Regions from separate parts of the Parafrankia sp. FMc2 genome, predicted to be linked through region 2. Evidence: riboswitches for the same ligand, from Rfam matches in the RefSeq annotation. Region 2 holds a riboswitch; the other holds the start of a gene.

Region 1 (15,204 bases), on a different contig from region 2:
CGTCCGCGCGACGGCCTGGCCGTCCTGGGATACGGAGGCATGGCCGTCGTGCTGGGATCCCCGGTGGTCTATCCGTGGTATCTCGCACTGAGCGTGCCGTTCCTGGCCGTGCTTGTCGCGCTCGAGTTCGACCGGGCGGAGCCGCCGCCGCACCGCACCGGACCCGTGGTCTGGCTGGTCGTCGTCACGTCGGTGTGGCTGTGCGCCGCCACGCTGTCCCCGCTCGCCGCCACCTGGCGGCTGCTCGGGCGAGCCGGGCCGCTGCCGGTCGTCGTGGTCGCGGTACTGCTGGGCGGGATGGCGCTGGCAGCGGCGGGCTGGCCACGCTGGTCCGGAGCGCGTACCAGGCGACGATGACCAGCAGGACGTTGCGCGCAAGCAGCAGCAGGCTGCCGACGACCCGGCCCTGAACCACGTCGTTGTACCGCCAGGGATAGACGACCTGCGTCAGCACGGCGGCGACGGCGAGCAGCACCGCCGGGTCCATCGACGGGCCGCGTCCGTCCAGGCGGACCGGCCGGACCGCCCGGACCCGCCGGGTCGGTTCCGCGGAACCGTCAGGGGTGAGGGCGATGCGGGCCGCGACCAGGACGAGCATCCAGATCAGGTACTGCGGGCTGAGTACGCGGGAGGTGACAGAAATGATCATTACCAGCGCCAGGCCCCGGCCGGCGGTGTCAGCGGCGGCGGGCTGCCCGGCGTCCGGTCCGGGCCGCCGCGCCCACCAGAACAGCACCGCGGCCAGGACAAGGATCATCTCGACCACCGAGCAGGCGGTCGCGACAGCACGGGCGGCGGTTCCGCCGAACTGCAGCGACCCGTGGGAGTACGCCGGCGCCTCCCCGGCCCCGAACATCCGGGCCACCACGAACGGTGTGGCCGGCACCGCCTCGATCTGCAGGCCCCGTGCGCTCTGGGCGTCGAGAAACCCGAGGGCGCCCCGCCACCACCCGGCGAGCGCGAGGGTCACGCCCAGGCCCGCCACCACCACGGCCGCCCCGGCCGCGATCCGCCCGCCCCGTGCCAGGACATTGCCGTTCCGGCCCGCCAGCCCACCCCGGCCGAGCGCGACGAGCAACAGACCGGGCCACACCTTGACGGCCGCGCCCAGCGCCACCCAGCCGCCGAAACGGCCGGGGCGGGCGTCGAGCGCCAGCACGGCCGCGAGGGCGGCAGCGGCCGGCACCAGATCGAAGCGGGCCACCGTGACCGGCCCGAGGGCCAGCGTGGTGAGCAGCCAGTAGCGCGCCGCGCGGTGGGAGCGGCGGGCGAGTGCCCAGGTCACGGCCGCGTCGACCGCGAGGATCAGCAGGAGGAACGAGACCTCGTAGGGGACACCGAGCCACTCGCGCGGCGCTCCGGGGAGCGCGAGCAGGACCGCGGCACCCGGCGGGTACTGCCACTTCTCGTCGCCGGGGACGGCCCCGTCATGGACAAGGATGCGGCCCCAGGCCCGGTAGAGATCCAGGTCGCCGCGCACGCTCTGCTGCGCCCCGAACACCTGGCCGTGCACCGCGAGGAGGAGCAGCAGGGCGCGACTCAGGATCCACCCGGCAAGCAGCGGCCTGTCCCCGTAACCGTCCCGTGCTCGGCGCATCCCTCGGAAAGTACCGGCCATGGCGACGACCGTGGCACCGGCATGGGAAAGTCATAGCTATGCGAGTACGCTTCGCCACCTAGCGTCACCACTCCCTTTAGCTTCCCGACAGCCACGAGCCACTCCACGGCGTGACCGGCGCCGTGAGCGCGGAGCCCGACGGCGCGTTCCGCGCGTGCCGGGTGGCCCACGCGCCGCGGAGGTGTTCTGTGATCCTCGGGACCGGTTCCGCCTGGGACACGGCGTGCGTGCAGCTCGCCGATGCCGCCCAGCACCTGGGCCTGGACGACGGCATGCACGATCTGCTGCGGACCCCGCGCAGATCGATCACCGTCTCCGTCCCCCTGCTGCGCGACGACGGCCAGCTCCTTGTGCTGTCCGGCTACCGGGTCCAGCACAACCTCGCCCGCGGGCCGGCCAAGGGCGGCCTGCGCTACCACCCGGCCTGCGACCTGGACGAGGTCAAGGCCCTCGCCATGTGGATGACCTGGAAGTGCGCGCTGATGGGGATTCCCTACGGCGGAGCCAAGGGCGGCATCGCGGTCGAGCCCGGCCTGCTCTCCCGGCAGGAGCGGGAGCGGATGACCCGCCGCTACGCCGCCGAGCTGGTGCCGCTGATCGGCCCGGACAAGGACATCCCCGCGCCGGACGTCGGCACCGACGAGCAGACCATGGCCTGGATCATGGACACCTACTCCACGCACACCGGTCACACCGCGCCTGGCGTGGTCACCGGCAAGCCACTGTCGATCGGCGGCTCCGCGGGCCGGGCCGGTGCGACCAGCCGGGGCGTCCAGCTCGCCGCCTTCGCCGCGCTCCGCGAACTGAACAAGGACCCGCGGGAGACAACGGTCGCCGTCCAGGGGTTCGGCAAGGTCGGCGCGCTCGCCGCCCAGTACCTGCACGACGCCGGCTGCCAGCTTGTCGCGGTGTCCGACGTCAAGGGGGGTGTCCACAACCGGGCCGGGCTGAACCCGACCGCGCTGATCCGCCACGTCGCCCGCGGGGGCGACACGGTCGTCGGCTACCCGGGCACCGACACGATCACCAACACCGAGCTGCTCGAACTGGACGTGGACATGCTGGTCCCCGCCGCCATGGAGGGTGTGATCAACTCCGGGAACGCGGACCGGGTGCAGGCACCGCTGATCGTCGAGGGCGCGAACGGCCCGGTGACGGCGGAGGCGGACAAGGTCCTGGCCGGCAACGGCACCGTGATCGTGCCGGACATCCTCGCCAACGGCGGCGGGGTCGCGGTCTCCTACTTCGAGTGGGTACAGGACATCCAGGCCTACTTCTGGTCCGAGGACCAGGTGAACGACCGGCTGCGCGAGCTGATGCAGCGCGCGTACCGGGAGGTCTCGGCGCTGGCCCGGGAGCGGCGGGTCAGCCTGCGTACCGCCGCGCACATCATCGGCGTCGCCCGCGTCGCCGAGGCGCATCGGACCCGGGGCCTCTATCCCTGAACTCCCCCGCCACCCGGGCGGCCAGCGCGAACAGGGCGTCCTCGTCGTCGGCCGGTGACGTCCGGTTGCGCCGCTGATGGCCGCAGCTCTCGCAGTGGTGGGTCAGAACGGTCTCCCGGGCCCGCAGCTCCACCGCCACCGGCCGCATCAGCCCCTGGCAGGCCGCCGCGCGGTCGCCCGGGTGGACGTCCACATGGCGTGACCACAGACAGGACGGACAGTGGTTGGTGTAGCCGTTGCCGCGGACCGCGCGTCCGCAGACGAGGCAGGCGAAGTTCTCGGGCGTGCGGGCGAACCGCCGGCCGGAGACGTCATCAGGCGGCTGCACCCGTCAACGGTATGGGGCCCACGGACTTTCGGGTGTACGGACTTTCGGGTGTACGTGACCGACGCGCCGGGTGTGTCCGCGGGACGAACGGGGATGTCGGACCCACGGGGTGAAATAGTGGGCGCGTGGACGCGGAGGGCCTGAGCGAGCGGGACGCCCGGGTGCTGGCCTTCGAGAAGCTGCGCTGGCAGCACCCGGGAGCCAAGGACGCCGCCATCCGCGCCGAGTTCGGCCTGTCGTCGACCCGTTACTACCAGCTCCTGCACGTTCTGATCGACTCACCAGCTGCGCTGGCCACGGACCCGATGCTCGTCCGCCGGCTGCAGCGGCTGCGTGACGAACGCCGGCGCGCCCGCTCAGGCCCCCTGGACGGCGCCGACGAACCCGGCCACGACGGTCCCGACGACGCCTGAGGAGAGCCCCGTGCCCAGTGGCTCCCACGACACCTTCCGGCACCGCGAAGGTGACCGCCTGCGCATGGCGGCTGCCACCGCCGTAGCCGTGCTGGCCGTACTGGCCGGCATCCTGCTGGTGAACCTGTTCAACGGCCCACCCGACTCCGACCCGGACGAAGCCGCCTCGGCCGCGCCCGCCGTGGGCACCCCGTCACGGCCGTCGACGCCGCCGCAGACCCCGTCGGGGAGCCCGACGCGGTCCCCGACGCCGACCGCCGTCCCGACGCCGCCGCCGACGCCCATGCCGCAGTCCGCTCCGGCGGAACCGCCGACCGCTGCCCCTCCGCCGGCGGCTCCGCGGGTCTTCGCCCCCGTCGTCGTGCTGAACAACTCCCGGGTGGCGGGCCTCGCGGACGACGCCGCCGACCGGGTGGAGGCGGCCGGCTTCCGGGTCGAACGGGTCGGAAACTACCTGTCCAGGTACAACGTTCCCGTGTCGACCGTCTTCTACGATCCCGAGGACGCCGACGCCGCCCGCACCCTGCTGGAGACCGTTCCCGGGGTCGAGCGCATGGTTCCCCGCGAGGAAACGAGGATCATCGAGACGGACACGCTCATCCTGGTCATCACCCGGGACTTCCCGGCCGGCGACCAGCCCTGACGGCAGCCCACCAGCCACTCACCCCTCACGTGACCGGGGAAGGGACCGTGACCGAACCCTCGCCACCCGCCCGCGCCGGCTCTCCCGCCACCGTCGAGCCCACTCCGACCCCGCGCACCCCTGCCGGCGGCGCGGGCCTGGCCGCGCTCCTCACGGCCCCGGAGAAGGCTCTGGTCGCCCTCGACTACGACGGCACCCTCGCGCCGATCGTCTCCCGGCCCGGTGACGCTGTCCCCGCGCCCGGTGCCATGGCGGCGCTGCGCCGGATCGCCCGCCGGGTCGGCACCCTGGCGATCATCACCGGCCGGCCGGTGGAGGCCGTCCTCGAACTCACCGAGGCCAAGCGGTTCACCGACCTGGACCGGCTGCTCGTCCTGGGCCAGTACGGCCTGCAACGGTGGGACGCCCAGACCGGGCAGACCGTCAGCCCCGAGCCACTGCCCGGGGTCACCGCCCTGCGCGGCGCACTGGCCCAGGCCCTGCTCGACGCCCCCGCCGGGACGTCCGTCGAGGACAAACGGCACGCCCTGGTCGTGCACGTGCGGCGCACCGCCGACCCGGACGCGGCACTTGCCGCACTCACCCCCGCCCTCAGCCGGCTCGCGCAGGAACACGGGCTGGAGGCGGCACCCGGCAAGCGGGTCCTGGAGCTGCGCCCACCGGGGCATGACAAGGGCGGGGCGCTGCGCGCACTGGTCGCGCAGCGCCACGCCCGCTCGGTGCTGGTGGCCGGCGACGACCTCGGCGACCTCCCGGCCTTCGAGGCCGTCGACGAGCTGCGGGCCGGCGGCATCGGCGGGATCACCGTGTGCAGTGACAGCCCCGAGGTGCCGGATGTGCTGCGTTCCCGCGCCGACCTGGTGGTCGGCGGGCCCGCCGGCATGGTCACGCTGCTCGAGGTCCTGGCCGACCGCATCGGAGCCTGATCTAGGGACCCGAGCGGATCTCCGCGAGCTGTGCGCCGAACCAGGCGCTGGGCGGCAGCGCACCGGCGACGGTGGCGAGCCGCCCGGCCCGGGCGCGCCGCTCGGCCGGGGGCATCGTCAGCCCCGCGTACATCGCGTCCGCGGTGGCGGTGACGTCGTACGGGTTCACCACGAGGGCGTCGGCGGCCATCTCCGAGCAGGCACCTGCCTCCCGGGAGAGGACGAGCACGGCACCCTCGGCCGAGACGACCATCCCCTCCTTGGCGACCAGGTTCATCCCGTCCCGGATCGGGTTCACCACCAGCACGTCGGCCAGGGTCATGGCGGCCAGTGACCGCGGGAAGTCGTCGCTGATCTCCAGGTGGACCGGAAGCCAGGTGTCCGTGCCGAACTCGTCCTCGATCTCGGCGGCGAGCCGCTGCACGGCCGCCGTGTACTCGCGGTACTCCGGCAGGTCGTGCCGGGACGGGTAGGCGCACACGAGGTGCATGACCCGCCCGTGCCACTCGGGGTGCGCGCGCAGGAACTCGCGGTAGGCGTCCAGCCCGCGGACGATGTTCTTCGACAGCTCGGTGCGATCGACCCGGACCACCAGGCGGCAGTCCCCCGCCAGTTCCCGCAGCTCGGCCGCGCGGGCGCGGACGTCCGGGTGGGAGGCGCGGTCCCGCAGCTCGGGGGCGTCCACGCCGAGTGGGTACAGACTCGTCCGCACCGAACGGCCGCCGGCCGAGACGGTGTCACCCTCGATCTGGGCGCCGAGGATCTCCGCACAGCAGTCCCGGAACGCCGCCGCCCAGGCGGGGGCGAGGAAGCCGAGACGGTCGGCGCCGAGCATGCCCTGCAGGATGGCGGCGGCGACGCTGTCCGGCAGCATCCGGAAGTACTCCGGCGGCGACCACGGGGTGTGGCTGAAGTGCGCGATGCGCAGATCCGGCCGGATCTGGCGCAGCAGGGCCGGCACCAGTGTCAGGTGGTAGTCCTGCACGAGCACGCACGCCCCCGGAGCGGCCTGCTCCGCGAGCGCCTCGGCGAAGGCGCTGTTGTAGTGCTCGTAGGCGGCCCAGTCCCGCCGGAACGACGCGCCGAAACTCGGTTCCACCGACGGCGAGTGCAGCAGGTGCAGGACGAACCAGAGTGTGCGGTTCGCGACCGCGTTGTAGGCACGGTCGAACAGCACCCGGTCCAGGTCGAGCATCTTCACCGAGGCACCGCCGGTGTCGAAACCGACCTGGTCGAGGCGCCCGCCCGGCGCCGAGCGGGCGGCCCTCCGGTCGGCCTCGCTGAGCGCCGTGCAGACCCACAGCAGCTCGCCGTCGCCGTCCGGGGTGTCCTGCACGACCTGGGCGAGGCCGCTGACCAGCCCACCGCCGCCGCGCCGCGCAAGCAGCTCGCCGTCGTCCCCGATGGCGAAGGACACCGGGCCCCGGTTCGACGCGACCAGCAGTTCCGCCTGGGGCGAACGCTCACCCCCCGGCGCCGCGAGCTCCCCGATGCCCGGCATGTGACGCACACAGCGGAGCGTAGGCCATCGAGTGCCGTGCTGTGGCGTCATCCGGTCAGGGAGCGGCGATGGCGGCGCGCACGGCGCTCGCCCAGCCGAGTCCGACCGAGCCGGCTTCCACGACCGCGTTGGTGTGCGCGGTGAGCAGCGCCGCGATCTCCGGATGGCGGATCGCGTTGGCCACCAGGTGCATCCGGCCCACCGAGCGGGCCATCTCCAGGTCGCTGGCCGAGTCGCCGATGGCGATCGCCTCGTTCGGGTCGAGCCCGCGCCGCTTGAGGTCGTAGGCCACGGCCTCGCCCTTGCTGACCCCGTCCGGCACCAGGTGGTACACGTGCGGGACCACGCCGAGATCAGGCATGTTGGCTGGCGAGATGAGACCGTTGTCACGCATGCTCAGCCACCCGAAGCCCGTCTCAGCGAGCCAGGCGTCGACCTCGGCGACATCGATCCGGCCACGGAGCATGACGTCGATCTCGCGGCCGGCGTGCCACGGTGTGTGCAGCTCCAGCCGGCCCGGATGCAGCCCGATCAGCTCGTCGAGCAGGCTCTCGGGCACCTGCTCGTACGACTCCGGCATCGCGCCGCGCAGGATCTCGCTCTCGATCAGGCGTTCGCCGTTCCAGCCGATGATCGCGCCCATCTCACCGATGAACCCGTCCGCACCGAAGATGCCGGCGGCCTCCACCAGCTGCGGCCTGGTCCGGCCCGAGACCAGGACGAGCGCGATGCCCGCGTCAAGCAGCTCCACGAGCGCGCGGGCCGGCTCGAGGGTCGTCGGGCCCCCTTCCGCTCGGAAGAAGCAGCCGCGCGGACCGACCATCGTTCCGTCAAGATCGGTGTAGACGACACGTACTGTCACGCTACGGTCTCCCTGCGGTGGTCGGACGGGTCACAGGCCTATAGGCAACAGCATGCGACAGACAGGTACGTGACAGCGATCCGACCGGAGAAACTACGGTGCACGTCCGCCCACACGCGGACTACAGTACGGACAGACAACTTCATCTGGCTCATCCAGAGGGGCAGAGGGAACGGCCCAGCGAAGCCCCGGCAACCACCGACGCATCCCTGCGCGGCAGGTGCTAATTCCGACCCGGGGCGCACGCCGGCGCCCGGGAAAGATGAGGAGTTCCCGCATGACTCTCGCGCCCGAGCGCGCCTCTCTCCCGAGCGCGGAAGCCGCAAATCCTGCCGTTTCGCTCTCCTGTCGGCACTGCGGAGCCACCTACCCGCTGTCCCCCACCCATGTCTGCATCGAGTGTTTCGCCCCCCTCGAGATCGCCTACGACGAGGACCGGCTGCGTACGGTCACCCGGGAGTCGATCGAGGCCGGGCCGCGCAACCTGTGGCGTTACGTGGGCCTGCTGCCCGCCGGGCACGTCGCGGAGCGGCGGGTCTCCCTCGACGCCGGCTGGACGCCGCTGCGCCCCGCGCCGCGCCTCGCCGCCGCGCTGGGGATGCGCACCCTGTGGGTGAAGGACGACAGCGCGAACCCGACCCACTCGTTCAAGGACCGAGTCGTCTCGGTGGCGCTGACCGCCGCCCGCGAGCTGGGGTTCACCACCGTCGCCTGTGCCTCGACCGGCAACCTCGCCCAGTCCGTCGCCGCGCACGCGGCGTCCGCCGGGCTGCGGTCCGTCGTGCTCGTCCCGCACGACCTGGAGGCCGGCAAGACCGTGTCGACCGCCGTCTACGGCGGCGCCCTGGTCGCCATCAAGGGCAACTACGACGACGTGAACCGCCTGTGCAGCGAGCTCGCCGGCGAGTACGAGTGGGCCTTCGTGAACGTCAACGTCCGGCCGTTCTACGCGGAGGGTTCGAAGACCCTCGGCTACGAGGTGGCCGAGCAGCTCGGCTGGCGGCTCCCCGGCCAGGTCGTGATCCCGATCGCCTCCGGTTCGCTGCTCACCAAGGTCGACAAGGCCTTCGGGGAGCTCGGCCGGCTCGGCCTCGTCGAGCCCACCCCGTACAAGGTTTTCGGCGCCCAGGCCGCCGGCTGCAACCCGGTGGCGTCCGCGTTCGCGCGGGGTGTCGACACGGTCGCTCCGGTGAAGCCCTCGACGATCGCCAAGTCGCTGTCGATCGGCAACCCGGCAGACGGCCCGTACGCCCTCGATGTGGCCCGCCGCACCGGCGGGGCCATTACCGACGTCACCGACGAGCAGATCGTCGACGGCATCCGCCTGCTGGCCCGCACCGAGGGAATCTTCGGCGAGACCGCGGGTGGCGTCACTGTCGCCTGCCTGCGCCGCCTGTTGGACGAGGGGCGCCTCGACCCTGATGTCGAGACCGTCATCTACAACACCGGCGACGGTCTCAAGACCCTCGACCCCCTCGTGCCCACCGGCGGCCCGACCGCGACGATTCCCCCTTCCCTTGCCGCCTTCGAAGCCGCGGGGCTGGGTGACTAGCAGCCAGCCCCGCACGTCCGGGGCTGGAGAAGGACGTAGAGCGATTCGTCGAGGTTCAGCGGACCCCCCTCGCGGGTGACGATCGCGCCCGGCGAGATGTGCTCTGTCCCGCGCGCAAGGGCGGTCGCGGGATGCCGCCCGGAGTCGATGGATGGCGCGGGGACCAGGGTGCGCCGATCAGGAAGATCCGCTGTGATCGTTCCGTGGGAGTTCCGCCGAAGCGTGACACCTTCGTCATGGATGTAGCGGTGATGTGCGCTGCAGACGAGGGTGAGGCCGTGCAGGTCGGTGCGGCCACCTTCGGCCCACGGGGTGAGGTGGTGGATGTGCAGCCAGCGTGTGTGGGTGCAGCCGGGGTACTGGCAGGTGCCGTGGTCGCGGGCCTGGACGGCCGCGCGTAGCCGGCGGGTGGGCAGTCTGCGGCGACGGCCGAGGCGCAGCGGGTTGCCTTTCTGGTCGGTGAGCAGGGTGCGGATCATGCCGTCGCACCCGAGGCGTTGCAGCACGGCGCGAGGAAGGGTGATCTGCGGACGGTTGTCCACCCATCCCGTCGCCTCGGTGGGGTCCTCCCGGCCGGTGGGCTGTGTCAGCAGGTCGCTGGCCTTCACGTGCACGGTGAGCGTGTGGGTGGGCTCGACCAGGCCCGGCGCGGCGTGGTGCAGGAAGGCTTCGGCGAGTGCGGCCAGGGCCTCGGCGTCACGTTCGGCGGTGGGTTCGGCCGCGCTGCCGACAGGACTCTGGCGGGCGGCCTCCATGGCGGTGATCAGCTGGGCGCCCTCCTCCGGTGCGAGGACGGCGGCGACGTGAACCATGCCGTCGTCATCGATGCGCCAGGTCACCCGCCGGGCGGAGCGGGTACGAGCACGGTCGTCCGGGTCAGCGGTGCGCTGCCGGTAGGCACGGGCCAGTCGTTCCAGCGCGCCGGCGGTGCAGTGGTGGGCGTGGTTGAGCCAGGTTTCCTCGGTGTCGGCTCGGGCGACCCTGGCGATCGCGCGGACCTTCGAGTAGGACACCGTTCCCGCGGCGAAGGCGGCGCGGATCGCGGGAAGCCGGGTGAGGGCGTGTGCGGTTGCGATGTGGTCACGGGCCGTTCGCTCGTTCAGACCACAGCGCCAGGACAGCCGGTGCGCGCAGGACCGCAGCCCGATCCCCGACCAGCCGCCCCGGCGGTCGAAGGCGGCGAGGAGGAGCAGCCAGTTGCACGTCGAGGAGGCGATGCGCCCGGCCCAGCCGCAGATCGCAGCCTCCAGGTCGGCCAACGGTACGCCGTCCGGATCAGCGGGAAAGCCGGTTTCCGCGCTGGCGGGCAGGCTGGTCTCGGGCGCTACGTGAGGTACGCCTGTCATGATGATCACCGGGCCAGGGGTGTCGTCGGTCATCGGACGCGGCCACCATCACACTCGCCTCCGACAGTTTCTCGACACCGCAAACCCACCGGAACAACAACGGACTTCCGTGGGCGGCTCCGCGGAACCCGCGCCCGAGCAACCAACCGGCCGCAGCCGAAGCGCGGAGCCCGCGGCGCCGGACCGAACACCGATCGTGCGGCGCCAGTCCGCGGATGGGTGGCGTTCAGCCGGATTTCCCGTGCGCCACACCGTCCGACCCAGGGGCACGAGCTTGCACTCTCCCATGCCGAGTGCTAAACAGGACCTGGCACTCTCGACATGGGAGTGCCAAGGGCTGAAACGACGAGGCCTCCTGGTCGTCCTCCCGCTCAGGCGGGGAGCCAGGTCGGGCCGTCCGTCGCGGGCGTCGTTGTGGCCAGGCCATCGAACTGCCATCCCCCTGGGAGGACCCAGACACCATGCCGAAGATCATTGCCTTCGACGAGGAGGCACGGCGCGGCCTGGAGCGCGGCATGAACCAGCTGGCCGACGCTGTCAAGGTCACGCTCGGCCCCAAGGGTCGCAACGTTGTCCTGGAGAAGAAGTGGGGCGTCCCCACGATCACCAACGACGGCGTCAGCATCGCCAAGGAGATCGAGCTCGAGGACCCGTACGAGAAGATCGGCGCGGAACTCGTCAAGGAAGTAGCGAAGAAGACCAACGACGTCGCGGGTGACGGCACCACCACCGCGACGATCCTGGCCCAGGCGCTTGTGCGCGAGGGCCTGCGCAACGTCGCCGCCGGCGCGAACCCGATGGGCCTGAAGAAGGGCATCGAGGCCGCCGTCGAGAGCGTCTCCGAGGAGCTCTCCCGCGTCGCCAAGGACGTGGAGACCAAGGAGCAGATCGCCTCCACCGCCTCCATCTCGGCCGGGGACCCGGCCATCGGCAGCATGATCGCCGAGGCGATGGACAAGGTCGGCAAGGAAGGCGTCATCACCGTCGAGGAGAGCAACACCTTCGGCCTGGAGCTTGAGCTCACCGAGGGCATGCGCTTCGACAAGGGCTACATCTCGCCGTACTTCGTCACGGACACCGACCGCATGGAAGCTGTCCTCGACGACCCGTACATCCTCATCGCCAACAGCAAGATCGCGGCGGTCAAGGACCTGCTCCCGATCCTGGAGAAGGTCATGCAGGCCGGCAAGCCGCTGGCCATCATCTCCGAGGACGTCGAGGGCGAGGCCCTGGCGACCCTGGTCGTGAACAAGATCCGCGGCACCTTCAAGAGCACCGCGGTGAAGGCCCCCGGTTTCGGTGACCGCCGCAAGGCCATGCTCACCGACATCGCCGTGCTGACCGGCGGCCAGGTCATCTCCGAGGACGTCGGCCTCAAGCTCGAGGGCACCACCATCGACCTGCTGGGCCGCGCCCGCAAGGTCGTCATCACCAAGGACGAGACCACCATCGTCGAGGGTGCCGGCGACGCGGACCAGATCGCGGGCCGGGTCAGCCAGATCCGTAACGAGATCGAGAAGTCCGACTCGGACTACGACCGCGAGAAGCTGCAGGAGCGGCTGGCGAAGCTCGCCGGCGGCGTCGCGGTCATCAAGGTCGGCGCGGCCACCGAGGTCGAGCTGAAGGAGAAGAAGCACCGCATCGAGGACGCCGTCTCGAACGCGAAGGCAGCCGTCGAGGAGGGCATCGTCGCCGGTGGCGGCGTCGCCCTGCTGCAGGCCGCCACCAGCGCCTTCGAGAAGCTGGACCTGTCCGGCGACGAGGCGACCGGTGCGAACATCGTCCGTCTCGCGCTGGAGGCGCCGATCAAGCAGATCGCGTTCAACAGCGGTCTCGAGGGCGGCGTCGTGGTCGAGAAGGTGCGCAACCTTCCGACCGGGCACGGCCTGAACGCGGCCACCGGCGAGTACGTCGACATGGTCGCCACCGGGATCATCGACCCGGCGAAGGTCACCCGCTCGGCGCTGCAGAACGCCGCGTCGATCGCCGGCCTCTTCCTCACCACCGAGGCCGTCATCGCGGACAAGCCGGAGAAGGACAAGGCCCCGGCCATGCCGGGTGGCGGCGGCGAGATGGACTTCTGAGTCCAGCTTTCCCGCTCTGCGCGAGCAAGGGGCGGTCCCGGCTTCGGCCGGGGCCGCCCCTTTCGCGTTTCTGGTCGGTCACCCGACCGCCGGGTGGGAGGTGCCACGGCGGCGGGTGACCATTCACGGGGCGCGCCGGGATGCGGGACGGAGCCGTCGCGACCCACGTATCGACCACGGGACAGCCACGAAACCCCTGATCGACGCACGTGAAGTTACCAGGCAGTAATAATGCTGACAAGACCGACGGGTCAACGCCTCTGACTTAGACAGTGGACGATGCAAGGAGCACGATGAACAACGTGGTACAAGCTCCCGCTCCGCTCCGGGCCCACCGCCCGACCCTCACGCTGCCCTCCCCGCCGGTCACCGTCGATGATCTGCACACGACCACCCAGGGCAACGCTCGCGTCGAGATCCTCGACGGGCTGTGCGTCGCCCGCCCGTGGCCGACCCCGCTGCGCGCCCGGGTGACAGACCGGCTGCGGGGGCTGCTCAGCGAGGCGGCGACGTCCGGCGCGCAGGTGTTCACCGGGCTGCAGGTGGAGTTGTCCCCGCGTTGCCTCGTCGTGCCGGACGTCGCCGTGGTCGCGGTCGGCGACCCGCAGCGGCGGCGGATCGCCGAGACTCCGTTCGCCGTGCTCGAGGTCGCCGACACCAGCACCCGGCGCTACGACCGGACGCTCAAGCTCGACCTGTACCGCGAGTTCCGGATCCCGGTCTGCTGGCTGGTGGACCCGGACGCCGCGACCATCGAGGCGTTCGAGCTGGTCGGCTCCGGCTATGTGCCGGCCGGCGTGGTGCGCGGCGACGAGGAGCTGACCGTCACCCGCCCCTTCCCGGTGACCGTGACACCGGCCGCCCTCATCGACCCGCCCGAGGACTGACCGGCCCGGCGGTCAGGCCAGGTCGTCGGCGTCGACGATGGTGTAGGCGTAGCCCTGCTCGGCGAGGAAACGCTGGCGGTGCGCCGCGTACTCCTGGTCGAGGGTGTCCCGCGAGACCACGGTGTAGAAGTGGGCGGAACGGCCGTCCGTCTTCGGGCGAAGCACCCGGCCGAGCCGCTGGGCCTCCTCCTGCCGCGAGCCGAAGGTGCCGCTGACCTGGATCGCCACCCCGGCTTCGGGCAGGTCGATCGACACGTTGGCCACCTTCGAGACCACCAGCGTCGTGATCTCCCCGGTGCGGAAGGCCTCGAACAGGCGCTCGCGCTCCTTGTTCCGGGTGGATCCCTGGATGACCGGCGCGTCGAGCAGCCGCCCGAGCTCGTCGAGCTGGTCCAGGTAGGCGCCGATGACCAGGACCCGGTCGTCCGCGTGCCGCTCGACAAGCCGGCGCACCACGGTGCTCTTGCTGTGTGCGGTGGAGCAGACCCGGTAGCGCTCCTCGGGTTCGGCGACGGCGTAGGTCATCCGCTCGTCGTCGGTGAGGGTGACTCGCACCTCGGTGCATTCCGCGGGCGCGATCCAGCCCTGTGCCTCGATCTCCCGCCACGGCGCGTCGTAGCGCTTTGGGCCGATCAGGGAGAACACGTCGCCCTCCCGCCCGTCCTCGCGGATGAGGGTGGCGGTGAGGCCGAGCCGCCGGCGTGACTGGATGTCGGCCGTCATCCGGAACACCGGCGCGGGCAGCAGGTGCACCTCGTCGTAGACGATGAGACCCCAGTCGCGGGCGCTGAACAGCTCCAGGTGCAGGTACTCGCCCTTGCGGCGTGCCGTCATCACCTGGTAGGTCGCGATCGTGACCGGGCGGATCTCCTTGCGTTCGCCGGAGTACTCGCCGATCTCGTCCTCGGTGAGGGACGTCCGGCGCAGCAGCTCGGTGCGCCACTGGCGGCCCGCGACGGTGTTGGTGACCAGGATCAGCGTGGTGGCGCCGGCCCGGGCCATCGCCGCGGCGCCGACGACGGTCTTGCCCGCCCCGCTGGGCAGCACGACCACACCAGAGCCGCCCTCCCAGAAGCCGGCGACCGCCCCCTTCTGGTAGTCGCGCATGGACCAGCCGTCCTGGCGCAGCTCGATCGGGTGCTTCTCCCCGTCGACGTAGCCGGCGAGATCCTCGGCGGGCCAGCCGACCTTGAGCAGGGCCTGCTTGAGTCGCCCCCGCTCGGACGGGTGGACGGCGATCGTGTCGTCGTCGAGCCGCGTGCCGAGCATCGGCGCGACCCGCTTCGACCGGGTGACCTCGGTGAGGACCGCGCGGTCGAACGCACGCATCACGAGGCCGTGCACCGGGTCCTGTTCCAGCCGCAGCCGGCCGTAGCGGTCCATGGTGTCGGCGACGTCGACCAGCAGCGCGTTGGGCACGGCGTAGCGCGAGTAGCGGACGAGAGCGTCGACGACCTGCTCCGCGTCGTGACCGGCGGCGCGCGCGTTCCACAGTGCGAGCGGCGTCACCCGGTAGGTGTGCACGTGCTCGGGGGACCGCTCCAGCTCGGCGAAGGGTGCGATCGCCGCACGGGCCTGGCTGGCGAGCGGGTGATCGAC
Region 2 (15,204 bases):
GGGCCCCCGGCGCCGCCCACAGCGGCGCGGTCGGCCGGCAGCCGTCGGCGATCGCGGCGTCGAGGCTGGGCGAGTGGACGTCGGAGGAGACAATCATCGAGATCTTCCTTCCTGGTGGGTGCGCTCGCGGTGCCGTTCGACTGTCAATCCCGGGTGGCGCGGCCGGCGCCCGTTGTCAGTGACGAGACGTGTGTCAGTGACGAGACGTGTCACCGAGCCGATGGCGGACGGCCCGCCGGACGAACCGCCCACCCGCACCGAACTCGGCCCGACACTCAGCGCCCGCGACCTGGACGAGATCGGTGAATTCAGTGGAGGAGGGTGAGCAGGCCCTCGACGCCGCGGTGGAACGCGTCGCCGACGCTGTCGACGCCGTCGAGGTGGGCGCCGGACATGGCGCCGTCGCGCATCAGGACGAAATGCCGTGCGGCGTGCTCTGGTCTGCCCCGCCGAGGTGAGTCTCCGAAGACCTGCGCGAAGAGCTCGGTGAGCGTGGCTGTGTACCAGACCCGGTGATCGAGGATCACCTGGCGCACCCGGTCGTCGGGGTCGGGGTACTCGGCTGCGGCCTTGAGGAACGCGCAGCCGCGGAACTCCGGCGCGGCCAGGCTGTCGGCGACGGCGGTCCCGATCGCGCGCAGCGCGTCGGCCGGAGACTGCGCCGCCTCGACGGCGGCTCGCACGTCAGCCTGCGTGTCGGCGTCGACACCGCGCAGGTAGGCGATCACGAGGTCTTCCTTCGAAGGGAAGTGCCGGTAGAACGTCGCCCGCGTGGCCGGGGCCTCGGCAAGGATCCGCTCGACTCCGACCGCCCGAATGCCCTCCCGGTAGAACAGCCTGCTGGCCGTGGACAGCAGCCGCTCCCGCGCCTCGGACCGCCCCGGCCCCCCGGGTGGGCTGTCGTTCGGGCTGTCCGGTGCGGTGCGGGGCCGTGCGACCATGACCCAACCCTAGCAGAAAGAACGATCGGTCTTGCAGTTGGGATGGGATCGTGTCACGCTTGCAATGCAAGAGAGAACGGTCTTTCTCCTAGGAGGAGCCAACTGTCATGACCGCCCCCATCGCCACCACCGCCCCCATCGCCGCGCAGGCGCTTCGCCGGCTCTACTTCCTTCGTTTCGGGTTCGCTCTGGTCTGGGCCGTCGTGATGTTTCTGACCGCGTCGAGCATCGGGCCGGTGAGCGCGACCCTGCTCGTGATCTACCCACTGTTCGACGTCGGTGCCGCCATCATCGACGCCCGCTCCTCCCGGGCGAGCCGCTCCACCCGGGGCCTCTACGTCAACATCGCGATCAGCGGGGTTGCCGCCGTCGGGTTGGCCTTCGCGGCCACCTCCGGCATTCCGGCGGTCCTGCGAGTGTGGGGGGTCTGGGCCATCGTCGCGGGCCTCGTCCAGCTCGCCGTCGCTCTGTCGCGGCGTGATCTCGGAGGCCAGCGGCCGATGATCGCCAGCGGCACGATCTCCACACTCGCCGGGATCTCGTTCCTGCTGCAGGGAGCCTCCTCGCGCGACTCGCTCAGCAACCTGGCCGGCTACGCCCTGCTCGGCGGCATCTTCTTCCTCATCTCCGCGCTGCGCCTCGGACGGAACGCCAACCCGAGCACCGGATCTGGCCTGCGCCGTCAGACCCGCACCCAGTCACCGCGGAATGGCTGGTCGGCCGTGAGGTGAAGAGCGTCTCTCGCCCGTGACCTGACTGGCCGGTTCGTTCCGCCCCAGCCCGGCCAACGCCTGGACGTTCGTCTCCGACCCCCGGGTGCCGGCTCAGGCGGGACCCGACAGGGGCAGGCCTGTGCGACGCGGTCATGGCAGCCGCAGGCGATGATGTGCGGTATGGCCATCGACCTCGTGCTCGTCGTCGGCGCGACCGGGAGCGTCGGACGGCACGCCGTCGCCGGCGCGCTCGACGCCGGCTACCGGACCCGGGCGCTGGTGCGCGATCGGGCGCGGGCGGGTCGGTTCCCCGAAGGCGCGCAGCTCGTCGTCGGTGACCTGACCGACCCGGGCACGTTGCGCGAGGCTGTCGCGGGCGTTACCGGCATCGTGTTCACCCACGGCAGCCACGGCGACGCCCGCGCGGCGCAGCTGGTGGATTACGGCGCGGTCCACAACGTGCTGAGCGTTCTGGATGTTCCGGCGCGGATCGCGCTGATGACCACGATCGGGGTCACCAAGCACACGCCCGGCCACGACTGGAAACGCCGCGGCGAACGGCTCGTGCGTGCCAGCGGGCTGCCGTACACGATCGTCCGTCCCGGCTGGTTCGACTACAACGAGCCCGACCAGCACCGCCTGGTGATGGTGCAGGGTGACACCCGCTGGGCCGGCGCCCCGTCCGACGGGGTCGTCTCCCGCGCCCAGATCGCCCACGTCCTCGTCGCGTCGCTGACCTCCGACGCCGCGGACCGCAGGACCTTCGAGCTGGTCGCCGAGCAGGGCGCGGCGCAGTCCGATCTGGCCCCACTGTTCACCGCACTGCAACCCGACCCGGCCGCCGCGCTGGACGGCGTCCTCGACCGCGACAACATGCCTCTCGACCAGGAGCCGGCCGCGGTCGTCGCCGAGCTGGACGCGTTCCGCGGCCGGTTCTGAACGCGACCGAGCCTCGGCAGGAAAGCGCCCCGCATGTCATACACGCGGGGCCCTTTCCTGTGCGGGAATCCGGCTGGACGGTGCGGGCGAAGAACGCGGTGAGCTTTTCGACGGCGGCGTTGACGTACTCGTCGACCCAGTAGGTCTCGATGTGCCGGGCGCCGTCGATGAGGAAAAGCTCCCTGTCCCTGGTGCCGGTGGCTTTGGGAAGCGCGTCCTCGCTCATGTAGCGGGTGTCGGCCTTGCTTCCGGCAATCATCAGAAGCGGCTGGGCCGCGATCTGCTCATCGGTGAGGTCCGCATCCCCGGCGTAGCGCACCTCCCCGCCGGCCGCTTCCTGGGCACGGGCCGCGGACGCCTGCCGCAGCCGGTCCTGGACGGTGTCCAGCTGCGAGTCCTGCAACCCGTTGCGGCGGACCCGGCCGGAGTTGAACATGCTCACCGTGGCGACGGAGCGGAACCGCTTGTCGGTCTGCGCTGCCTTCAACGTGTACCCGCCGCCGCCGCAGATGCCCAGCGCGCCCAGACGCTCGACGTCCACCCCCGGGTAGCCGGCGATGAAGTCGGCCATGCCGTGCACGTCGTCGGTGCGGTAGAAGGGCTTGTCCACGCTACGGGGCTCGCCTTCGCTGGCACCCTGGTAGGCGGCGTCCGCTCTCCTTTCGATACCGTGCCCGAGCGGGGCGCCGGGCGACGGAACGCGCCGGGTTCCACGGCCAGCGCCGTGATGTCCGGGAGTGCGACTTCCGGATGTTCCCTACCCACCCGAGGCGCCACCGCGACAACCACATCGCCGGGACGTGAGTCTGTGGACGAGGCCTGCCAGGCCACGAATTCTGCGGGCAGTCGGTTCCGCGCCTGGCGAACTGGCGCTGGGGCCATCGTCAGGCTGCTGAACCAGTGGTGCGCGTGATGAAGGCGTCGAAGACGCGGTCCGGCAGGACCTTGCTGAGCAGGATGAGCGGACGGGCGCCGTAGCCGGCGGTGTACCGGGTGCGGGGGCGGCGGGCGGTCGCGGCCTTCGCCACGGCGTCGGCGATGACGGTGGGCGGCGAGGTCCGCCGCGCGTCGGGTCGTGAGCCGTTCTCCAATGATGTGGCCATGGCGCCGGCCTGCTCTGCGTAGGGGCCGTGTCCCGAGGTGGCACGGAGCTTGTCGGCGGCGATGGCGCCCCACTCCGTTCGGATCAGGCCGGGCTCGACGAGGACGACGTCGATGCCGAACCGCCTCAGCTCCAGGCGCATCGCGTCGCTGAGACCTTCGACGGCGAACTTGCTGGCGTGGTACCAGGCGCCCAGGGGAGTGGCGAACCGACCGCCCATCGAGCTGATGTTGATGATGGTGCCGCTGCCCTGGGCGCGCATGGTCGGCAGGACCGTCCGCGTGAGTTGCGCGAGCCCGAAGAGGTTCACGTCGAACTGGGCGCGGGCCTCGGACATCGGGACGTCCTCCACCGCGCCGTACGAGCCGTAGCCGGCATTGTTGACGAGCACGTCGACGCGGCCCTCGGCCGCGAGGATCTCGGTGACAGCCTGCTGGGTGGAGGCTTCGTCGGTGACGTCGAGGGCGATGGTACGCACGCCTGCGGCGGCGAGCTCCGCCATCCGGTCGACGCGCCGGGCGGCGCCGTACACGACGAAGCCGGCCTCGTGAAGGCGACGGGCGGTGGCGTCACCGATGCCTGAGGAGGCGCCGGTGACCAGGGCGACCTTGCGAGCCATGACAGTTCCTTCCAACGGGGGGACGGAGGAGCGGCCGGCCGCCGGGGTCGGACGTCGGGGCGGAGGTCAGGACACAGAACAGACCGGCGGTCTCTTGGAACATAAAAGACCGACGGTCTGTAGTCAAGAGACCGACGGTCTTCTAAGCTGGAAGGCATGGCAGGCTTCCAGCGCGCGAGGAGCGAGGTACAGCGCACGGAACGCCGTGAGGGCATCCTCAGGACGGCGGCCGCGATGCTCGACGAGATGCCGGTGTCGGCGATGAGCCTCAACGAGCTCAGCCGCCGCGTGGGGCTGGCGAAGTCCAACGTCCTGCGCTACTTCGAGTCGCGCGAGGCGGTCCTGCTCGACCTGCTGGCCGACGCCGCCGCCGGGTTTCTGGTCGAGATCACCGGGAAGCTCCCGCCGACGGTCGACCCGTCGGCTCCGGTGTCCGTTCGGGCCGGTGAGCTGGCGGCCGGGCTCGCCGCGTCGTTCGATGCCCATCCGAAGCTGTGTGAACTCCTCAGCGCCCAGGCCGCCGTCCTGGAACGGAACGTCTCCACGGACGTGGCGCTTCGGTACAAGCGGGGGGCGCGGGACAGCATGGTCGGGCTCGCCGCCCTGCTCCGCCGTCTCGTTCCCGAGCTCGACGAGCCGCGATCGGCGCAGGCGGCCGGTCTGCTCATCGCTCTCGTCGGCGCGTTGTGGACCCGCGGCCATCCCGCGCCGGCCCTGGTTGCCGCCTATCAGGTCGAGCCGGCCCTGGCCTTCATGAATCCGCCGTTCCGCGAGTCCCTCGACGCCGCCATCAGGACAGTCCTCCTCGGCTTGGCCGCGCAGAGCGACATCGCGGGGTAGCCGCGCACCACACGGCAGCTGTTCCCGCGACGCAACGGCAGCGGCGTTCGAACGCGCGGCCGGCCTCGAAGGCTGGGTCACCCTGCGGGTCCGGCTCACGGTCCTGCCCAGGTCACAGGCCTGCCCAGGTCGGGGTCCTGCCCAGGTCGGGGCCCTCGGTTATCCCCTGACGATCGCCATGAGTGCGGAGGCGAAGGGCTCGGGGTCCAGATCGCCACGGACGGCCAGTTGCTGACTGTAACTGCTGCACAGGGCCACGAAGGCCTCGGCGATTCGCCGGGCATCGTCGGGTTGACGGTCAGCCAACAGCTCGGCGACCGCCGTGCGCATCGTGAGGAGTTGCCGCTGGACGATCGCTGCGAGCGCTGGGGACACCGCCGCCTCGGCATAGATCTGGGCTACCAGCCGAGCATGGCCCGTCTCCCGCGCCAACGTTCTCACATGCTCAAGAAAACTACGCACAGCCTCGATGGTCAGCACCTTCGGCAGGGAAGTGCCCGCCTGCTCGCAGACAGCGATGACGATCTCGTCCTTGCTGGTGAAGTACCGGTAGATCGCCCCGGTGGAGAGCCCTGACTCCGCGACGACGTCGGCCATCGAGGTCCGGGCGAAACCGTGGCTGGCGAAGCGGGTGCGGGCGGCATCCAGAATCTGTTGCCGCCGGGCGTCGAGGTGCGCCTGCCCTACTCTCGGCATAAAGAACGACCCCTCGTTTTACTTGGTACGGTGCGGGAAGCCTACCTCGCGACGCATCCCCAGGAGCCCTCGTGCGCTACCAGACCTTCGGACGGCACACCGGCCTGCGGGTGTCGGAGTACGCGCTCGGGACCGCGAACTTCGGCACGGCCGACACCGGCGCCGGCCGGGACGGCTCGCGTCAGATCTTCGACGCCTTCGCCGCCGCCGGCGGCACGACGTTCGACACGTCCAACCTCTACCAGGACGGGCAGTCCGAGACCGTGCTCGGCGAGCTGCTCGGCAGTCGCCGGGACGACTTCGTCGTGATCACCAAGTACGGCGGGACGAGGCAGGACCAGCCCCGCCCTGGCACGACCGGCAACAGCCGCAAGACCATGATTCGGTCCCTGGAGGCCAGCCTGCGTCGACTGAACACGGACTATGTCGACGTCTTCATGCCGCACTTTCCCGACGGGACCACCCCGATCGACGAGATCCTGGCGGGGTTCGACGACCTGAGCCGCGCTGGGAAGATCCGGCACGGTGGACTGTCCAACTTTCCGGCCTGGCGGGTCGCCGGCGCCGCGGTCCGGGCGGACCTGCGCGGGCTCGCCCCGCTGGTCGGCATCCAGACCGAGTACAGCCTGGCCGAACGCTCCGCCGAGCGTGAACTGCTACCGATGGTGCAGGCCCATGGCCTGGGAGTTCTGCTGTACTCGCCGCTGGCCGGAGGTCTGCTCAGCGGCAAGTACCGGCAGGGTGGGAAAGGCCGGCTGAGCGTCCGCGGCGACGCCGTCGAGCGCACCGCTGCACAGCGTGCCGTCGTCGACGAGGTGTTGGCTGTCGCCGACGAGATCGGCAGCACCGCGGTCCAGGTCTCGCTGGCCTGGCTGCGTCGACGGGCCCTGGCGGCCCGGACCGCGCTGATCCCGATCGTCGGGCCTCGCACGCTGTCCCATCTCGAGCAGTACCTGCGCTCCCTCGAGCTGGAACTCGGCGAACAGCACTGTCGACGTCTTGACGAGATCAGCGCGGTCCGGCTGGGCACGCCGCACGAGGACGTCGCGGCAGCTCTGAGCCACGGCTTCGACGGCGACCGCACCCTGCTGCGGCCCCCGCACCTCCCCGTGATCTGAAAGGTGGTCAACACACGTGGTGATCTCGGCGAGGACCGCGGTTCTGGTCGTCGTTCAGTCGCCAGCTCTGAGCGTCTCGTAGAGAACGGTCCAGTTCTCGGTGCCGCGACCGGCGGCGATGGCTCTGTCGTAGTGTGCCTTGACGGCTCTCGGTAGCTGTGTGTCGATGCCCGCCCGCTCGCTCGTCCACACGATGTGGTCTGCTGTCGCGCCCATCATCTGTGCTGTGCTGAGGTCGCCGGGGTGCTCGCCGGCCTCCAGACGTCGGGCGAGGTCCGCTCCGTCTCCGATCATCGCCGGGATGGCGGTGAGGGTGGTCAGCGCACCGGGCAGGAAGTCGGCGGCCGGGACCCCGGCGGCGGTGACGAGCGCGGTCGCGTGGAGCAGGCTCGACAGCGCGGTGAGGAAGACGTCGAGGTGCGCCTGGTAGAAGAGCTGGGCCAGCCCCGGGTCCTCCCCGAGGTACCTGGGCTCGCCGATCAGCCCGAGCATCGGTTCGTGGACGTCGAACACCGCGCGCGGCCCGCTGTAGAACACATATGCCCCGGGGCCGCCCACCGCGGGCGCGGGCACCATCACGCCTCCGGTCACGAAGGTCGCGCCGTGTCCGGCTGCCCAGGCCGCCGCGCGCCGGGAGGCGTCGGGTGTATCCGAGCTGAGATTGACCAGGACCCTGCCGTCAAGTGCACCGGAGCCGCGAGGAACACCGGAGCCGTCAGGAACACCGGAGCGCCCCGGACTCTCGGCGACCGGGCCGAGGATGTCGTACATCGCCTGGTAGTCGGTGAGGCTGAGGATGGTCAGCTCACTGGAGGCGACCGCAGCCGCCGGGGTGGGTGCGAGCGTGGCGCCGCCGGCGACGAGGTCGTCGGCCCGCCGCGCGGTGCGGTTCCACACCGTCACCGGATGGCCGGACCGCAGCAGGGACGCGGCCATCGCCCGGCCCATCGGGCCAAGGCCGATGACCGTCACAGGGGGCAGGACGCCCTCGCCGCTCATCGGGTGTTCCTGAGCTCTTCGACGATGCGGGCGGTGCCCGCCCGACCGTGTCCGGCAGCGATCTGGCGGCGAACGATGTCGTGGACGGGCCGCAGCACATCGACCTGGACGCCCGCTTCGAGGCTGGCCGTCACCAGCGAGGCCAGTGCGGCTTCGGTGAACTCGAGGCTCTGCTGGCCCGCCCCGGCGTAGTCCCCGGCGTCCACCGTGGCGGCGAGACCGGCCAGCTGACCGGTCATGGCGGCGAGGAAAGGGGTCTGGCGTCGGGCGAACTCGGCAGCCGACACCCCCGCGGTGCCGACCATCGCCGCACCGTGCAGGAAGCCGGCGAACATCGTGTACATCCCGACGAGCATCGCCATGTCGCGGAGCGAGGCCATACCGGGGTCGGTCCCGAAGTAGTCGCTCTGCCCCCACAGATCGAGCAGTTTCCGGTTCTCCTCGAAGGCGGCCTCGGCACCGCTGTAGAAGATCACCGCGCCGGGGTGGCAGATCATCTCGGGTACGGCCATGATCGCGCCGTTCAGGTAGGTGACGCCGTGCTCTGTCGCCCAGGCCGCGAGCTCGCGGGCCTGGCCCGGTGTCGTCGTCGTCAGATTGATCATGGTGCGTCCGGCCAGGCTGGCGGCGACCGGATCGATCACAGCGTGCACGGACTGATGGTCGAGCAGGCACAGGATGATCGGCCCATCGCCGGTGATCGCGCTGTCCACGGTCCGGGCGACGACGGCGCCGCGCTCGCCGAGTGCCGCTGCCCTGCCCGGCGTGCGGTTCCACACCACGGAGGGTCGGCCGGCGTCGAGAGCGGCGGCGGCGAGCGCGCTGCCCATCTCGCCGAGGCCCAGGAAGGTCGTGCGGGTCGTCATGGATTGTCCCTCGCTCTGTTCGGCGGTCTGGCTGGCGTGCCGTACCGACCCTCCCTGTGAACCCTTCACACCGGCAAGTACCTACTATTTTGTTCAGTACTTACCTGGAGGTCAGTGTCCAGCTGGGGCGAGGTGGAGGTTCTGATGGTGACGAGTGCGCGGCGCGGTCCCTACGTCTGCGGCATCGATGCGGGTATGGACGTGGTGTCAGGGAAATGGAAGTCGCTGATCCTCTGGGAGCTGAACAACCACGGAACCCGGCGGTTCGGCGAACTGCGTCGCGGCCTTCCTGGCGTCAGCGAGAAAATGCTTGTCCAGCAGCTGCGCGAGATGGAGGAGGACGGCCTGGTCCACCGCGAGGTGTATCGCGAGGTCCCGCCCCGGGTCGAGTACTCCCTCACCGAGCACGGCACGTCACTCAACGACGCCCTTCGCTCGCTGGGGGAGTGGGGGAAACGACGCTGCGAACGCCTTGCCGTCGAGGGCGCACCCAGGTCCGCGGGCCCGACGATCAGGCCGTCACAGGCGTGAGCGTGCCGCTGGGTGGTAGGGACCGGACCGGTCGTGTCGGCTGAGGAGGTTCGTCATCGCCGTGGAGATGATCGCTCCCGCCTGGATGCATGAGCAGATCACGGCCGCGCAGTACGACTCGTGGTCCGAGGAGCAGTGCGCGGGCATCGAGATCGTGGCCGACATCGTCTCGCCAGGCTCCGAGTCCACCGACCGGTTCGTGAAGGCCGGCGAGTACGCGAGGGCCGGCATCACGTACTACTGGCGGATGGAGCAGCCCGCCGGCGGTGTCCCGCTCGTCCACACCCACGTCCTCGATCCGGCCACCAGGATCTACCGGGATGGCGACGTCCACGCTGGCGTGGTCACGGTGTCGGCCCCCTTTCCCGCGACGATCGACCTCTCCCAGCCGTAGAACATCGCTGAGGTCGCCCGAACACCGTCAGTTCCTGACGGTCAGCCGGGAGGCGACGGTCGGCAGATCGGCGTACGTGACGATGCCCGGCCGGGCGGCCACCACCGCGGGAATGGCGTTGACCACCGGCAGAGCGGTGATCATCGAGCCCATCGCGCTGATGGTTCTGAGGGACTCGCATGCCACGTTTCCCGCCGTCCGTCGCACGATCCGTAGCGGCTGGTTGGTGACTGTCGTTCCTGTTCCCCTCGGTCGGAGACCGAAAGTCTGCGGAGCCACACAGGCCGGGATGGGCGGCGGAGGCGCGGCCCTGGACAGCTGGCGTCGGGCTCGCTCCGCGGGTGCGCGGAGGCCGCTGGCCCGAGGCACGTGTTCGAGGAGAGACTGGGTCACCATCGCAGCCCTGACGAACCGCACGGGGTCTTCGGCGTCCTCGGCGCTTCGATGCTTCCGACGGCCTGCGTCGAGGCCGCGGCACGAAGGGTCCTCGCCGACCCTCCGACCAGCTGACAGGAGAACCAGGATGGAGACCGGACTGGCTGGTCGCACCGTGGTCGTCACCGGTGGCAACGCCAACATCGGCAGGGCGATCGCCCTCGCGTTCGCGGCCGAGGGGGCAGTCGTGGTCGTCGTCGGTCGGGATGAGGCGCAGGGCCGGCGCGTCTGCGAACAGCTGCGGGAGCAGGGCGCCGCGGATGTGCTCTGGCACGCTGCCGATGTCACCGACCGCGGCCAGGTCGGGGGCATGGTCGCCGCGGTGCAGGGACGCTTCGGCACGGTGGATGTGCTGGTGAACAACGTCGGTGGCAACGTTGACCTGGATGCGTTCGTCGACTCGGATCCGGCGACGTGGGAGCAGGACATCGCCGTGAACATCACGAGCACCCTGAACTGCACCCATGCTGTGCTTCCCGGGATGATCGCGAAGGAGGGCGGGCGGATCATCAATATCGGATCGACATCTGGAATTGTCGGCGACCCCCTGCTGGCGGTCTACTCGGCGATGAAGGGTGCGGTGCATGCGTTCACCAAGGTCCTCGCCAAGGAGGTCGGCAGGCAGGGCATCACCGTGAACGCGATCGCGCCCTACGGCACACCTCCGCAGAATCCCGGCGAAGAGGTCAGCACAGGTAGCCGTTGGCACCCGGACGGCGTCTTCGCGCGACTCGCCGCGACCCGCGGCGACGAGATGCACTCGATCGGCCGCAGGACTCTGCTGCAACGCCAGTTCGCCTTCCCCGCCGAGATCGGCGCCGCGGCCGTCTTTCTCGCCTCTGACGCCGCGGCGTTCATCACGGGCCAGGTCCTGTCCGTCGACGGTGGCACCCAGATCGCCTGAGGGCGCCGTCCGAGGCCTCGGTGCCTCGCCGGACAGAGGCCTCGCGCCGCGAGAAAAAGGCCATCGACTGGGTTCGGCGCGTTGGTGATGGCGCCCGGTGGAGGCACCATCGGGTGATTGTCCGGCCTGCTCGGCAGTCCTATGCTCTCGCCTGATCATGACAATCGGGCATGAGGTGTCAGATGAGGGAACTGGATTGAGTTCAGTGCTGCGATCTGAGCGGGCGGGGGCGGTTATAGCAGAAAAGGAAACGGATGCCTAGGAAACGTCGGCGAGGCGTACGACGATCCCGGGCGGCCGGGCGCACCGGGGCCGTTCTGGCGGTCACAGCCGCCATGGTGATGGCATTGGCGGGCTGCTTACCCTCGGGCGGCGGCGAGGGCCCGGGCGCAGTACCCGGGGTCATGTCCGCGCCCTTGTCGAGCACCACCCGGGCCTGGTGGGGTTACACCCGGGAGGCGACCTTCGCGTCGACGCGCTCCACCGTGTCGGTGTCTGTCACGGACGGCACCGCGCTCGACTGCTCGCTGCTGCGGCCGGCGACGAACGGCGCACCTGCCGAGGGGAAGTTCCCCGGTCTGGTGGTCGAGTTCACGCCCTACGCGGAGCTTCGAACCTCCTATGAGGGCGAGGCGGAGTACTTCGTGACCCGGGGTTACAACACCCTGATCTGCAACGTCCGCGGCACCGGCAGGTCCGGGGGCACCTGGCAGAACGCGGGGTCGGCGCAGGATCAGAAGGACGCCCGCGACCTGGTCGAGTGGCTGGCGGTCCAGCCGTTCTCCGACGGTCGGATCGGCATGTTCGGGGAGAGCTACGGCGGCCAGACAAGCTACGGCGCGGCCATCGAGCAGGCGCCGCACCTGGTGGCCGTCGCTCCGCTCCAGTCGCCGGCCAGCCTCTACGACGACGTGATCTACCCCGGCGGCATCAAGACCACCGAGAACGGCGCGATCGACAACTGGCCGCCCACCGCCCAGTTCCTGAGCCAGGGCCGCATCGACGCCGCCGCCGAGTACGCCACCAACCGCCAGCATCCGACCTTCGACGACTACTGGCAGAGCCGGTCCTTCGCCGGCAGGTATGACCGGATCAAGGTGCCTGTACTCGCCATGGGAGGTTGGATCGACGGCTACTTCCGTTCCGGCGCTCTGGCCAACATCGAAGGCGCCCTCGACCGCACCTGGGCTGTCTACGGCCCGTGGCCGCACCGCTCGCCGATCGCCTTCCCCGGTTGCACCGGGCTCTGCGACCCGACGGGTCTCGCCCCCGGCCTGCTGCTCGCCTGGTTCGACCACTGGGTGAAGAAGCTGCCCGCCGTCCCCATTCCGCCCAGGCCGATATTTGTCAGCTATGAGCGGCCCGACGCCGGTGGTGCCGGCTGGCGCGAGATCGTGAACTACAGCCCCCGCAACACCGTGGGCACCCGAACCCTTTCTCTCACCGGCGAGGGCACTCTGTCGGAACAGGGCACCGGCCAGGGCACGGGTTCAGGTGCGGGTGCGGGTGCGGGCGGTGCGTCATCCGCTCCGGCGGAATCCGCCGGGTCGCCGACCTTTCACCAGCCGGCCGACCCCACGGCTCCCGGGGGCTCGGTCACCTTCCGGACTGCGCCGTTGACCGAGCCGAGGGCCATCTTCGGTCATCCGACACTGCGCCTACGCGCCTCGCTGTCAGGTAGCGACGCGAATCTTTATGTGGAACTCCTCGACGTGGCCGCGGACGGGACGACCACGCTGGTGAATGACGGGTTCCTCCGGGCGAGTCACCGGGAGTCGCACACGTCGCCGACTCCGGTGGCGGTCGGCGCGGTCACGACGTTCGAGATCGGAATCCGTGCGAACCACTACCAGTTCGCCGCCGGCCACCGCGTCGCCGTCCGGATCTCGGGGGGCGCGGCCAACGCGCTGACACCGAACGCCACGCCGGTCGACGTCACCATCGTCACCGGCGCGGAAGGATCCGTCCTGCGGCTGCCGACCATCCCCCCGGCCTCCGCGACGCCGTCCGCGACGCCGTCCGCGACGCCGTCCGCGACGCCGTCCGCGACGCCGTCCGCGACGCCGTCCGCGACGCCGTCCGCGACGCCGTCCGCGACGCCGTCCGCGACGCCGTCCGCGACGCCGTCCGCGTCGATTCCGACAACCACAGCACCAACGGCCTGACCCGGCCGGACAGAGATCTGCCGGCCCGCACGCCTGATCACTGCAGGCGTGCGGGCCGGCAGGTGCAGCGTCCGTCCCGCTTTCTCGATGGTTCTGGTAGGGAAAGCGCGGCGAGAGAGGTATAGTGTTCGCGCATCTGCGTCGCCGACGGTGACTGTAGGTGCCGCTGCGCGCTTTCGTTGTAAGCGCGTCGCGCACGTGTTCGACCAGGTCAAGAGTGCCAGCGTCAAGTCCGGGCTTGCTGGCCGGCAACCCTCCTCCGCGGCGGGGTGCCCCCGGTTGTGACCAGGCCGTGTCGGGGTGTCCGGCTCGGCAAGTGCGGACCCTCGCCGGGGTCCGATGGACCCGAAGGAGCCACGGCCGTGCCCTCTGTTCAGCCTGCGCTGGATCAGGCCACTTCCGGGATCACCGTCCCGCTCGCTCGCCGAAACCCATCAGACCGGCCCATCCTGTCGGGATCGTCAGCCCCGCCCCCTGCTCCGCACCTGTCGGGCCCGGGGCGGGAGGCGTTGCTGCCCGTCGTCGGAGGCGACCTGGAGGTGCCGCTGGTCGGCGGGGGACGGGCCCGCCACACCAACCTCGACTACGCGGCGAGCGCCCCGAGCCTCGTCACCGTCGCGGAACAGGTCGCGCAGCTGTTGCCGTACTCGGCGAGTGTGCACCGCGGCGCCGGCTTCGGCTCGCAGGTGTGCACCGCCGTGTATGAAGGCGCGCGGGCGGAGGTCGGACGTTTCCTGGGTGCCCGGCGCGACGACGCCGTGGTGTTCACCCGCAACACCACCGACGCGGTGAACCTGCTCGCGCACTGCGTGGGGCATGCGGCCGGTCGGGCCGCCCGGGTGGTGGTCCTGGACCTGGAACATCACGCGAACCTGCTGCCGTGGTCTGCGGTGCGGCGCCGGGTGGTGGCCGCCCGCCCGACTCCGGAGGAGACCCTCGACGCGCTCGCCACCGAGCTGCGCGCCGAGCCGACCGCGCTGCTGGCGGTGACGGGAGCCTCCAACGTGACCGGGGAGCGGCTCCCGCTCGCCCGCCTCGCCGCACTTGCCCATGCCGCGGGGGCCCGGCTGTTCGTGGACGCGGCCCAGCTGGCTCCGCACCGCCGGATCGACCTGGCCGGCCTCGACGTGGACTACCTCGCGCTGTCGGGCCACAAGCTCTACGCACCGTTCGGTGCCGGGGCGCTTGTCGGCCGGCGTGACTGGCTCGACGCGGCGCCCCCCTACCTGGCCGGTGGGGGTGCGGTGCGGGACGTCACCGTGACCTCGGTGGCCTGGGCTGACGCCCCCGCGCGGCACGAGGCGGGCACTCCGAACCTGCCTGGTGCGGTCGCGCTCGCCGCCGCCTGCCGCGCGCTGGGGGCGCTGCCGGCGGACGCTCTCGTCGAGCACGACGAAGCGCTGCGACACAGGCTGGTGCAGGGTCTCGCCGGCCTGCCCGACCTCCGCGTCCTGTCCCGTTGGCCCGCCGCCACGGGCATCTCCGGTACCGGTACCACCGCCACGGGCACCCCCGACACCGGCGTCGGCGCCCCGGTCGGGGTCGTGACCTTCACGTTCGCCGGGGACCGCGCAGCGGGTGCCGCGACGGACCTCGCCGCTGCCTACCTCGCCGCCGAGCACGGCATCAGCCTGTGCGCCGGCCGGTTCTGCGCGCACCCGCTGCTCGACCAGCTGGGTGCGCCTGCCGGGGCGTTGCGGGCCAGCGTCGGTGTCGGTTCTTCCGTTGCGGACGTGGACCGGCTCATCGAGGCCCTCGACCTGTTCCTGACGTCCGGGCCGCGTTGGCGTTACGCCCTGGGCCCCGGTGGCTGGGCGCCGACCCCGGACGACCGCCTGCGCCCGGACTGGGCGGCTTCCGTCCCGGCCTCGCCCGGTCTGGCCGCATCGCCCTGCGGCACCTGACCGGAGCCCCTGCGCGAGCAGCGCGCCCGACTGCCCTT

What was found. A riboswitch is a leader RNA that binds a small molecule or an ion and turns the genes downstream of it on or off. The one in region 2 is predicted to bind S-adenosylmethionine.
Region 1: linked by a shared signal. The riboswitch ahead of thrC (threonine synthase) and the one ahead of AB1460_RS23425 (aminotransferase class V-fold PLP-dependent enzyme) in region 2 are both predicted to bind S-adenosylmethionine.

The regions. Positions count from the first base shown of each region.
Region 1 covers NZ_JBFLUG010000044.1:3,156-18,359, reverse strand. Annotated here, with positions in the region: gene mptB (polyprenol phosphomannose-dependent alpha 1,6 mannosyltransferase MptB) at 1-357, shown strand, start outside; partial or broken gene AB1460_RS38360 (glycosyltransferase 87 family protein) at 758-1,597, opposite strand; gene AB1460_RS17115 (Glu/Leu/Phe/Val family dehydrogenase) at 1,807-3,063, shown strand; gene AB1460_RS17110 (RNHCP domain-containing protein) at 3,008-3,391, opposite strand; gene AB1460_RS17105 (DUF3263 domain-containing protein) at 3,517-3,804, shown strand; gene AB1460_RS17100 (LytR C-terminal domain-containing protein) at 3,815-4,447, shown strand; gene otsB (trehalose-phosphatase) at 4,495-5,373, shown strand; gene AB1460_RS17090 (alpha,alpha-trehalose-phosphate synthase (UDP-forming)) at 5,375-6,874, opposite strand; gene AB1460_RS17085 (HAD family hydrolase) at 6,930-7,736, opposite strand; SAM riboswitch class I at 7,885-8,005, shown strand; gene thrC (threonine synthase) at 8,014-9,288, shown strand; gene AB1460_RS17075 (HNH endonuclease signature motif containing protein) at 9,285-10,667, opposite strand; gene groL (chaperonin GroEL) at 11,096-12,718, shown strand; gene AB1460_RS17065 (Uma2 family endonuclease) at 13,012-13,605, shown strand; gene AB1460_RS17060 (DNA repair helicase XPB) at 13,618-15,204, opposite strand, start outside.
Region 2 covers NZ_JBFLUG010000079.1:3,742-18,945, reverse strand. Annotated here, with positions in the region: gene AB1460_RS23510 (hypothetical protein) at 1-97, opposite strand, end outside; gene AB1460_RS23505 (hypothetical protein) at 197-325, shown strand; gene AB1460_RS23500 (TetR/AcrR family transcriptional regulator) at 309-941, opposite strand; gene AB1460_RS23495 (hypothetical protein) at 1,049-1,672, shown strand; gene AB1460_RS23490 (SDR family oxidoreductase) at 1,835-2,593, shown strand; partial or broken gene AB1460_RS23485 (alpha/beta hydrolase) at 2,670-3,248, opposite strand; gene AB1460_RS23480 (oxidoreductase) at 3,478-4,314, opposite strand; gene AB1460_RS23475 (TetR/AcrR family transcriptional regulator) at 4,471-5,154, shown strand; gene AB1460_RS23470 (TetR/AcrR family transcriptional regulator) at 5,314-5,850, opposite strand; gene AB1460_RS23465 (aldo/keto reductase) at 5,922-6,968, shown strand; gene AB1460_RS23460 (NAD(P)-dependent oxidoreductase) at 7,023-7,967, opposite strand; gene AB1460_RS23455 (NAD(P)-dependent oxidoreductase) at 7,964-8,833, opposite strand; gene AB1460_RS23450 (winged helix-turn-helix transcriptional regulator) at 8,978-9,364, shown strand; gene AB1460_RS23445 (hypothetical protein) at 9,432-9,758, shown strand; partial or broken gene AB1460_RS23440 (dihydrodipicolinate reductase) at 9,786-9,911, opposite strand; gene AB1460_RS23435 (SDR family NAD(P)-dependent oxidoreductase) at 10,282-11,097, shown strand; gene AB1460_RS23430 (CocE/NonD family hydrolase) at 11,514-13,262, shown strand; SAM riboswitch class IV at 13,472-13,587, shown strand; gene AB1460_RS23425 (aminotransferase class V-fold PLP-dependent enzyme) at 13,748-15,166, shown strand.